DNA from 2 places in the Streptomyces sp. NPDC054847 genome. Region 2 is predicted to be linked to the other one. Evidence: predicted binding sites of a transcription regulator. Region 2 holds the regulator's gene; the other holds the start of a gene.
The links. Region 2 encodes HrcA, which represses chaperone genes, less so after heat shock. Its sites were predicted from a motif close to TTNGCACTCNGNNNNNCNGAGTGCNAA; they were not measured.
Positions count from the first base shown of each region.

Region 1 (4,515 bases), on a different contig from region 2:
ACCGTCCCGCACTCCTGGCGCGGGTCGAGCCCGGTCCCGGGGCACGGGCCCCACCGGACGGCCGACGCCGGCCGGGCGGTCGCCTCTGCGGACGGCGCGGGGAGGGCGACCAGCGTGGTCGCGAGGGCGGGCAGCGTCAGCGCGACGGTGACGGCGGGCCGGAGACGGAACGTTCGAGTGATTGCCATGGCACGACCCTCCCGGATCCGCGCGCCCGGCCCCACGGGACCAACTCCCGTATCCGGCAGGGGGTTTGCCCCACCCGCTCGGGCCGGTCACCCCCAGGGCGGCTCCGGCGGCGGTCGTGGGCGCACGTCCTGCCCGTGCGCCGCCGGGGAACGCCCGAGGGCGGCACCCCCGTGCAGGGGTGCCGCCCTCGGTGTGAAACCGGTCTGCCGATCCGCGGGCGGATCAGAAGTCCATGTCACCGCCCGGCATGCCGCCCGGAGCGGCCGCGGCGGCCTTCTCCGGCTTGTCGGCGATGACGGCCTCGGTGGTCAGGAACAGCGCCGCGATGGAGGCCGCGTTCTGCAGAGCAGAGCGGGTCACCTTCGCGGGGTCGATGATGCCCTCGGCGATCATGTCGACGTACTCACCGGTCGCGGCGTTCAGGCCGTGGCCGACGGGCAGGTTGCGCACCTTCTCGACGATGACGCCGCCCTCGAGACCACCGTTGACGGCGATCTGCTTGAGCGGGGCCTCCAGCGCGAGCTTCACGGCGTTGGCGCCGGTCGCCTCGTCGCCCTGGAGCTCGAGCTTCTCGAAGACCGAGGAGGCCTGGAGCAGGGCCACGCCACCACCGGCGACGATGCCCTCCTCGACGGCCGCCTTCGCGTTGCGAACGGCGTCCTCGATGCGGTGCTTGCGCTCCTTGAGCTCGACCTCGGTCGCGGCGCCGGCCTTGATGACGGCCACGCCGCCGGCCAGCTTCGCGAGGCGCTCCTGGAGCTTCTCGCGGTCGTAGTCCGAGTCGCTGTTCTCGATCTCCGCACGGATCTGGTTGACGCGACCCTGGACCTGGTCGCTGTCACCGGCACCGTCGACGATCGTGGTCTCGTCCTTGGTGATGACGACCTTGCGGGCGCGGCCCAGCAGGTCCAGGCCGGCGTTCTCGAGCTTGAGGCCGACCTCCTCGGAGATGACCGTGCCGCCCGTGAGGATGGCGATGTCGTTCAGCATGGCCTTGCGGCGGTCGCCGAAGCCCGGGGCCTTGACGGCGACGGACTTGAAGGTGCCGCGGATCTTGTTGACGACAAGGGTCGACAGGGCCTCACCCTCGACGTCCTCGGCGATGATCAGCAGCGGCTTGCCGGACTGCATGACCTTCTCCAGCAGCGGAAGGAGGTCCTTCACGTTGCCGACCTTGGAGTTGACGATCAGGATGTACGGGTCGTCCAGGGACGCCTCCATACGCTCCATGTCGGTGGCGAAGTACGCCGAGATGTAGCCCTTGTCGAAGCGCATACCCTCGGTGAGCTCGAGCTCCAGACCGAAGGTCTGGGACTCCTCGACGGTGATGACGCCTTCCTTGCCGACCTTGTCCATGGCCTCGGCGATGAGCTCACCGATCTGGACGTCAGCGGCGGAGATGGAGGCGGTGGAGGCGATCTGCTCCTTGGTCTCCACGTCCTTGGCCTGCTCGAGCAGGGCGCCGGAGACGGCCTCGACGGCCTTCTCGATGCCGCGCTTCAGGGCCATCGGGTTGGCGCCGGCGGCCACGTTGCGCAGGCCCTCACGGACGAGCGCCTGGGCGAGAACGGTCGCGGTGGTCGTACCGTCACCGGCGACGTCGTCCGTCTTCTTGGCGACTTCCTTGACCAGCTCGGCGCCGATCTTCTCGTACGGGTCCTCGAGCTCGATCTCCTTGGCGATGGAAACACCATCGTTGGTGATCGTGGGGGCGCCCCACTTCTTCTCGAGGACGACGTTGCGACCCTTGGGGCCAAGGGTGACCTTGACGGCGTCGGCGAGCTGGTTCATCCCGCGCTCGAGACCGCGCCGTGCCTCCTCGTCGAACGCGATGATCTTGGCCATGTGAAGTGGTCCTCCCGGACTGGGGTGGATTGCTTCGGATCGCATCCGGCGCCCGCGACGGACGGCCTGCGCGCCTTGTGGTTCCTTGCCCCACCCGGCTCGCGGGCCTCACCGACCCGATCCAAGTTCTGTCACTCTCACTGGGAGAGTGCTAACGCCAATGATTAGCACTCGACCCATGAGAGTGCAAGCGCCTTCGAGCAAGGCCGCCCGGTGGAGGGCGGTCGGACGAGGGGTGGGCGCAGGCTTCCTCGAGGGACGCCGCGGCCGGCGCCCGGCGCCCGCGACGGTGTCCGGACACGCGTGAGGGGCCCGCTTCCCGGTGGCCGGGAGGCGAGCCCCTCATGCGTGAGTGCGTCGGTGGCCGATCGCGCCTCGATCAGTTGGATCAGACGGCGAGCTTGACCATGTCCGCCTGCGGACCCTTCTGGCCCTGCGAGATCTCGAATTCGACTCGCTGACCTTCTTCAAGGGTGCGGTAACCGTCCATCTGGATCGCGCTGTAGTGGACGAAAACATCCGCACCACCGTCGACCGCGATGAAGCCGTACCCCTTCTCCGCGTTGAACCACTTGACGGTGCCCTGAGCCATGCCTAACTCCCCTATTACTGGCCCTTGCGCAGGACCGCACTTCGCGGACCCGGGTCAGACCTCCACCCCAGCAGGAGGGGTGTGCGCCGGAACGCGTCGACCGCGGCTGAATGTATCTGCCCAACTGCCCTCTGCAACAGGTCAATCGGACGAGAAATCTGGGCAGTACCGAACGACCGATCCGTGTCAATTCATGGAATTCCGGGGCAAGTCGGGCCCGGCAAATAACGCCTAAGTGGCAATTCGATCGCATGGTTCGGCCGCATTCTTGCGGAAGTTGAAGGCATTCTCGAGCGGCCGGCGAAGGGGGCTTCCCAAACTCTACCGCGCTCAACCATGCAGAATTGCCCCCTCCGCTTCTCTCGCGGAGGGGGCAATTTCAGTAACTGCGGGTAAATCTCTGGGGAGAGCTCAGCGGCCGCTCCCCCTGAATCCGTCAGCCGCCGGCGACGGCGGGAATGATCGACACGCCCGCACCGTCCGGCGTGGCCGTCTCCAGGCCCTGCTCGAAGCGGACGTCGTCGTCGTTCACGTACACGTTGACGAACCGGCGCAGCTTGCCCTGGTCGTCCAGGACGCGGGCGGCGATGCCCGTGTGGTTCTTCTCCAGGTCCGCGATGACCTCGGCGAGGGTCGTGCCCTCCGCCGGGACCTCGGCCCGGCCGCCCGTGTACGTACGGAGGATGGTGGGGATGCGGACGTTGACGCTCATGTTCGTCACCTCTCGGCGGAGTACGGCGTGGCAGTGCGGAGCAAGGTTCTCAGTGGGCGGCCAGGCCCGCGTCGCGGAACGCGTCCAGGCTCGGGCGGATGACGGCGGTCGCCTGGGAGGTCTCCGCGACGGCGTCGAGGGTCTTGAGACCGTCGCCGGTGTTGAGCACGACGGTGGTGAGCGCCGGGTCGAGCAGGCCCGCCTCGATCAGCTTCTTCGTCACACCCACCGTCACGCCACCGGCCGTCTCGGCGAAGATGCCCTCGGTGCGGGCCAGCAGCTTGATCGCGTCGACGACCTGCTCGTCGTTGACGTCCTCGACGGCCCCGCCCGTGCGGCGCGCGATGTCCAGCACGTACGGGCCGTCGGCCGGGTTGCCGATGGCGAGGGACTTGGCGATGGTGTTCGGCTTCTGGGGCCGCACGACGTCGTGGCCGGCCTTGAAGGCGGTCGACACCGGCGAACAGCCCTCGGCCTGGGCGCCGAAGATCTTGTACGGCTTGTCCTCGACGAGCCCGAGCTTGATCAGCTCCTGAAGACCCTTGTCGATCTTCGTGAGCTGGGAGCCGGAGGCGATCGGGACGACCAGCTGGTCCGGCAGCCGCCAGCCGAGCTGCTCGCAGATCTCGTACGCGAGGGTCTTGGAGCCCTCCGCGTAGTACGGGCGGAGGTTGACGTTGACGAAGCCCCAGCCCTCGCCCAGCGGGTCGCCGATGAGCTCGGAGCAGAAGCGGTTCACGTCGTCGTAGTTGCCCTCGATGCCGACGAGCTCGCCGCCGTACACCGCGGCCATGACGACCTTGCCCTGCTCGAGGTCGTGCGGGATGAACACGCAGGAGCGGAAGCCGGCCCGCGCGGCGGCGGCGCCGACCGCGCCCGCGAGGTTGCCGGTGGAGGAGCAGGACAGGGTGGTGAAGCCGAAGGCACGGGCGGCCTCGAGGGCCTGGGCGACGACCCGGTCCTTGAAGGAGTGCGTCGGGTTGCCGGAGTCGTCCTTGACGAACAGACCGCCGGTGACGCCCAGTTCGCGGGCGAGGTTGTCGGCCTTGACCAGCTTGGTCCAGCCCGGGTTCAGGTTCGGCTTGTCGGCCACGTCGGCCGGGACGGGCAGCAGCGGGGCGTAACGCCAGATGTTGGCCGGGCCCGCCTCGATCTGCTTCCGGAGCTCTTCGGGGCT
Region 1 is NZ_JBSGZJ010000027.1:16,037-20,551, forward strand. It holds gene ACWGH4_RS05605 (alpha/beta hydrolase) at 1-188, opposite strand, end outside; gene groL (chaperonin GroEL) at 412-2,034, opposite strand; gene ACWGH4_RS05615 (cold-shock protein) at 2,423-2,626, opposite strand; gene ACWGH4_RS05620 (MoaD/ThiS family protein) at 3,063-3,338, opposite strand; gene thrC (threonine synthase) at 3,388-4,515, opposite strand, start outside.
Region 1: groL (chaperonin GroEL) is a predicted target of HrcA. The motif match lies at 2,163-2,189, and genes of this name have one in related genera.

Region 2 (4,515 bases):
TCCCTCAGCAGTCGCTCCTGCTCCGGGTCCAGCTTCGTCGGCGTCGTCACCTCGACGTGCACGATCAGGTCGCCCCGGCCGCCGCCGCGCAGGTGCGTGATGCCGCGGCCGTGCAGCGGGATCGACTGGCCGGACTGCGTGCCCGGTCGGATGTCGACCTCCTCCACGCCGTCGAGCGTCTCGAGCGGGCACTTCGTGCCCAGCGCCGCCGCGGTCATGGGGATCGTCACCGTGCAGTGCAGGTCGTCGCCGCGCCGCTGGAAGACGGGGTGGGCGACCTCGTGGATCTCGACGTACAGGTCACCGGCGGGGCCGCCGCCGGGGCCGACCTCGCCCTCACCCGCGAGCTGGATCCGGGTGCCGTTGTCGACACCGGCCGGGATCTTCACGGTCAGCGTCCGCCGCGACCGGACGCGGCCGTCGCCGGCGCACTCCGGGCACGGGGTCGGCACGACCGTGCCGAAGCCCTGGCACTGCGGGCAGGGCCGCGACGTCATGACCTGGCCCAGGAAGGACCGTGTCACCTGCGAGACCTCGCCGCGCCCGCGGCACATGTCGCAGGTCTGCGCCGATGTGCCGGGCGCCGCGCCCTCGCCGGAGCAGGTCGTGCAGACGACGGCCGTGTCGACCTGGATGTCCTTCGTGGTGCCGAAGGCGGCCTCGTTGAGCTCGATCTCCAGCCGGATCATCGCGTCCTGGCCGCGGCGGGTGCGCGAGCGCGGTCCGCGCTGCGACGCCGTGCCGAAGAACGCGTCCATGATGTCGGAGAAGTTGCCGAAGCCGCCCGCGCCGAAGCCTCCGGCGCCGCCGCCTCCGGCCTGCGACAGCGGGTCACCGCCGAGGTCGTAGACCTGCTTCTTCTGCGGGTCCGAGAGCACCTCGTACGCGGCGTTGATCTCCTTGAAGCGCTCCTGCGTCTTCGGATCCGGATTCACGTCCGGGTGGAGTTCGCGCGCGAGGCGGCGGAAGGCCTTCTTGATCTCGTCCTGCGATGCATCGCGGCGTACGCCGAGTACGGCGTAATAGTCCGTGGCCACTTACGACTCCGCCAGGATCTGTCCGACGTAACGTGCCACTGCGCGTACCGCTCCCATCGTTCCGGGGTAGTCCATGCGGGTCGGTCCGACCACGCCGAGTTTCGCTACTGCCTCGTCGCCCGAACCGTAGCCGACCGAGACCACGGACGTGGAGTTGAGGCCTTCATGGGCGTTCTCGTGACCGATACGTACGGTCATGCCCATACCGCCCGACTCATTCGCCTCGCCGAGCAGCTTGAGGAGCACCACATGCTCCTCCAGCGCCTCCAGCACGGGCCGGATGGTCAGCGGGAAGTCGTGTCCGAAGCGGGTCAGATTGGCGGTGCCGCCGATCACGAGCCGCTCCTCGGTCTCCTCGACCAGGGTCTCGAGCAGTGTGGAGAGCACCGTGGAGACGGTGCCGCGGTCCTCGTGCTCGAAGGATTCGGGAAGGTCCTGCACCAGCTGCGGCACGTCCGCGAAGCGGCGTCCCACGACCCGGCTGTTGAGCCGTGCCCGCAGGTCCGCGAGCGAGGCGTCGCCGAAGGGGGCGGGGCAGTCGATCATGCGCTGCTCGACCCGGCCCGTGTCCGTGATCAGCACGAGCATCAGGCGGGCGGGCGCGAGGGAGAGGAGTTCCACGTGCCGGACCGTGGACCGGGTCAGCGACGGGTACTGCACGACGGCGACCTGCCGGGTCAGCTGCGCCAGCAGCCGCACCGTACGTCCCACGACGTCGTCGAGGTCGACCGCCCCGTCCAGGAAGTTCTGGATGGCGCGGCGCTCCGGCGACGACAGCGGCTTGACGCCGGCCAGCCGGTCGACGAACAGCCGGTACCCCTTGTCCGTGGGGATCCGTCCGGCGCTGGTGTGGGGCTGGGCGATGAAGCCCTCCTCCTCCAGCACGGCCATGTCGTTGCGGACGGTGGCCGGGGAGACGCCGAGGTTGTGACGCTCGGTGAGGGCCTTGGAGCCGACAGGCTCCTCGGTGCCGACGTAGTCCTGGACGATGGCGCGCAGCACCTCGAGCCTGCGTTCGCTGAGCATTCGCGCACCTCCAGCTGTGGTTCCTCTGTGTGTCCTGGCACTCGGTGCGCCCGAGTGCCAGCATTCCCCCGGCCAGTGTACGGCTGAGGGGTACGCGGGTAGCAAGGGTGGCCGACCGTGCGGTCGGACACGCGCTCGTGCGGCCCGCGCAGGTCGATGCGGATGTGATGCGGATAGCGTCGCCGTATGGACGTCAGTTGGGAAGACTTCGGCTGGGAACGGCTGGCCGAGGGAGTCGGCCGCCGCCGCCTGCCGGGATGGGACGCGACCGTCGGCCTGGTCGCGGGCGAGGCCGGGGTGCTGCTGTACGACACGGGCTCCACGCTCCGTGAGGGCGCCGAGCTGCGCGCCCAGGCGCAGGCGCTGACGGGCGGGCGCCGCGTGACGCACATCGCACTCAGCCATCCCCATTTCGACCATGTGCTGGGCACGGCGGCCTTCGCCGGGGCGGACGTGTACGGGGCTGTGGGCATGGACACGCTGCTGCACCGGGAGCGGGACGCGATCCGCGCCACCGCGATCCGGCACGGGGTCGCTCCCGAGGAGGCGGCGGAGGCCGCGGACATGGTGGTGGCACCACAGCATGCGGTGTCCGGGGAGTGGACGCTCGACCTGGGAGGCCGCCAGGTGCTGCTGGCCAATGTGGGCCCCGGTCACTCGGGCCACGATCTGGCGCTGTTGGTGCCCGCGGAACGGGAGGTGGTGTTCTGCGGAGACCTGGTGGAGGAGTCCGCAGAGCCCCAGGCCGGCACGGACGCCGTCGGGCCGCAGTGGCCCGCCGCCCTCGACAGGCTGCTGGCGCTCGGCGGCGAGGACGCGCTGTACGTCCCGGGGCACGGCGCGGTGGTGGACGCGGCGTTCGTACGGGCCCAGCGCGACGAACTGGCGGCGCGTTTCGGCGTGTCGTAGCGGCGTGCGGCCGTATCGTCGTGCGAATGCGCAGCTACAGCCCTGATCTCACGCCGCCGTGGAAGCGGTCGAAGCCCGTGCCGGAGGTCCCGGCCGACCCCGAGCTCGTGGTGGAGGAGGTGTCGACCGGCTTCTGCGGCGCGGTGATCCGCTGCGAAGCGGGCACGGTCACCCTGGAGGACCGCTTCGGCAAGCACCGCGTGTTCCCGCTCGAGCCGCGGGGCTTCCTGCTGGAGGGCAAGGTCGTCACGCTGGTCCGCCCGGCCCCGGCGGGCCCGTCCCGTCCGTCCCGTACGGCCTCCGGCTCTGTCGCCGTTCCCGGTGCCCGGGCCCGGGTCGCCCGCGCGGGCCGCATCTACGTGGAGGGCCGCCACGACGCGGAGCTCGTGGAGCGGGTGTGGGGTGACGACCTGCGGATCGAGGGCGTGGTGGTCGAGTATTTGGAAGGCGTCGACGACCTTCCGTCGATCGTGGCGGACTTCTCCCCCGGTCCGGACGCCCGCCTCGGCGTCCTGGTGGACCACTTGGTCGCGGGCTCCAAGGAGTCCCGTATCGCGGCCTCGGTCACGGACCCGCACGTGCTGGTGGTGGGCCACCCGTACATCGACGTGTGGGAGGCGGTGAAGCCCTCTTCCGTGGGGATCCCGGCGTGGCCCACGGTGCCGCGCGGACAGGACTGGAAGACGGGCGTCTGCCGCGCCCTCGGCTGGCCGGAGAACACGGGCGCCGCCTGGCAGCACATCCTCTCCAAGGTCCGCTCGTACAAGGACCTGGAGCCTGCGCTGCTGGGGCGGGTGGAGGAATTGATCGACTTCGTCACGGCCAGCGGTGAGGCCTGACTCCGGGGAGAGTGCCGAATTCGCCGGTGTCCAACTTGGTACCGAGTATGTCCAGCGGAACGGAGTCGCCGAACTTCGTTACCCGCTGGACCTGGTACTCGGCCTTGTCCCCACTGCCGACGGGCTCGGTGAGGAAGACGCACTGGGCCATGATCGGGTCGATGATCAAGTAGGCGGGCACCCTTCCCGCCGCGTAAACTGATCGTTTGACGCCGTAGTCGCGATCAACGCTGGTCTTGGAGACGACTTCGACCAGCATCGTGATCAGCGTAGAGGGGAGCAACCGCCCCGACGGCGGTCCCACATCGCGTTCCAGCACCACCAAGTCGGGTACCGGCTCACTGGCCTCGTTCAGGATGTCGATGTCCTGGGTCTGTAGTCGCGCCCAGCGTTGGCGCGGGATCTGATCCAACACAGCTTCCACGATCAGCTGTGCACCAGATCAGGCCCCGCCATCATCACAATTTCCCCCCGGAGGAGCTCAACCCTGACACCCTCGGGGCCCTCGAAACCCTCGAAGAACTCCGTCATCCCGCGATCGTCCACAGCGGTCATCTCCGTGTCCTCCATTTCCGCCGCGGCCTTTACGCGGCAGCCTGGGATCAGCCTAGGCACCTACGTGGCGTCTCCGCATCGATTCACTCCGGCGAGTGATCAGTCCACCAGGTCCCGCACCACCGCGTCCGCCAGCAGCCGTCCCCGCA
Region 2 is NZ_JBSGZJ010000253.1:186-4,700, forward strand. It holds gene dnaJ (molecular chaperone DnaJ) at 1-1,037, opposite strand, end outside; gene hrcA (heat-inducible transcriptional repressor HrcA) at 1,038-2,063, opposite strand; gene ACWGH4_RS22720 (MBL fold metallo-hydrolase) at 2,250-2,972, shown strand; gene ACWGH4_RS22725 (DUF3097 domain-containing protein) at 2,999-3,811, shown strand; partial or broken gene ACWGH4_RS22730 (Uma2 family endonuclease) at 3,789-4,366, opposite strand; gene hemW (radical SAM family heme chaperone HemW) at 4,466-4,515, opposite strand, start outside.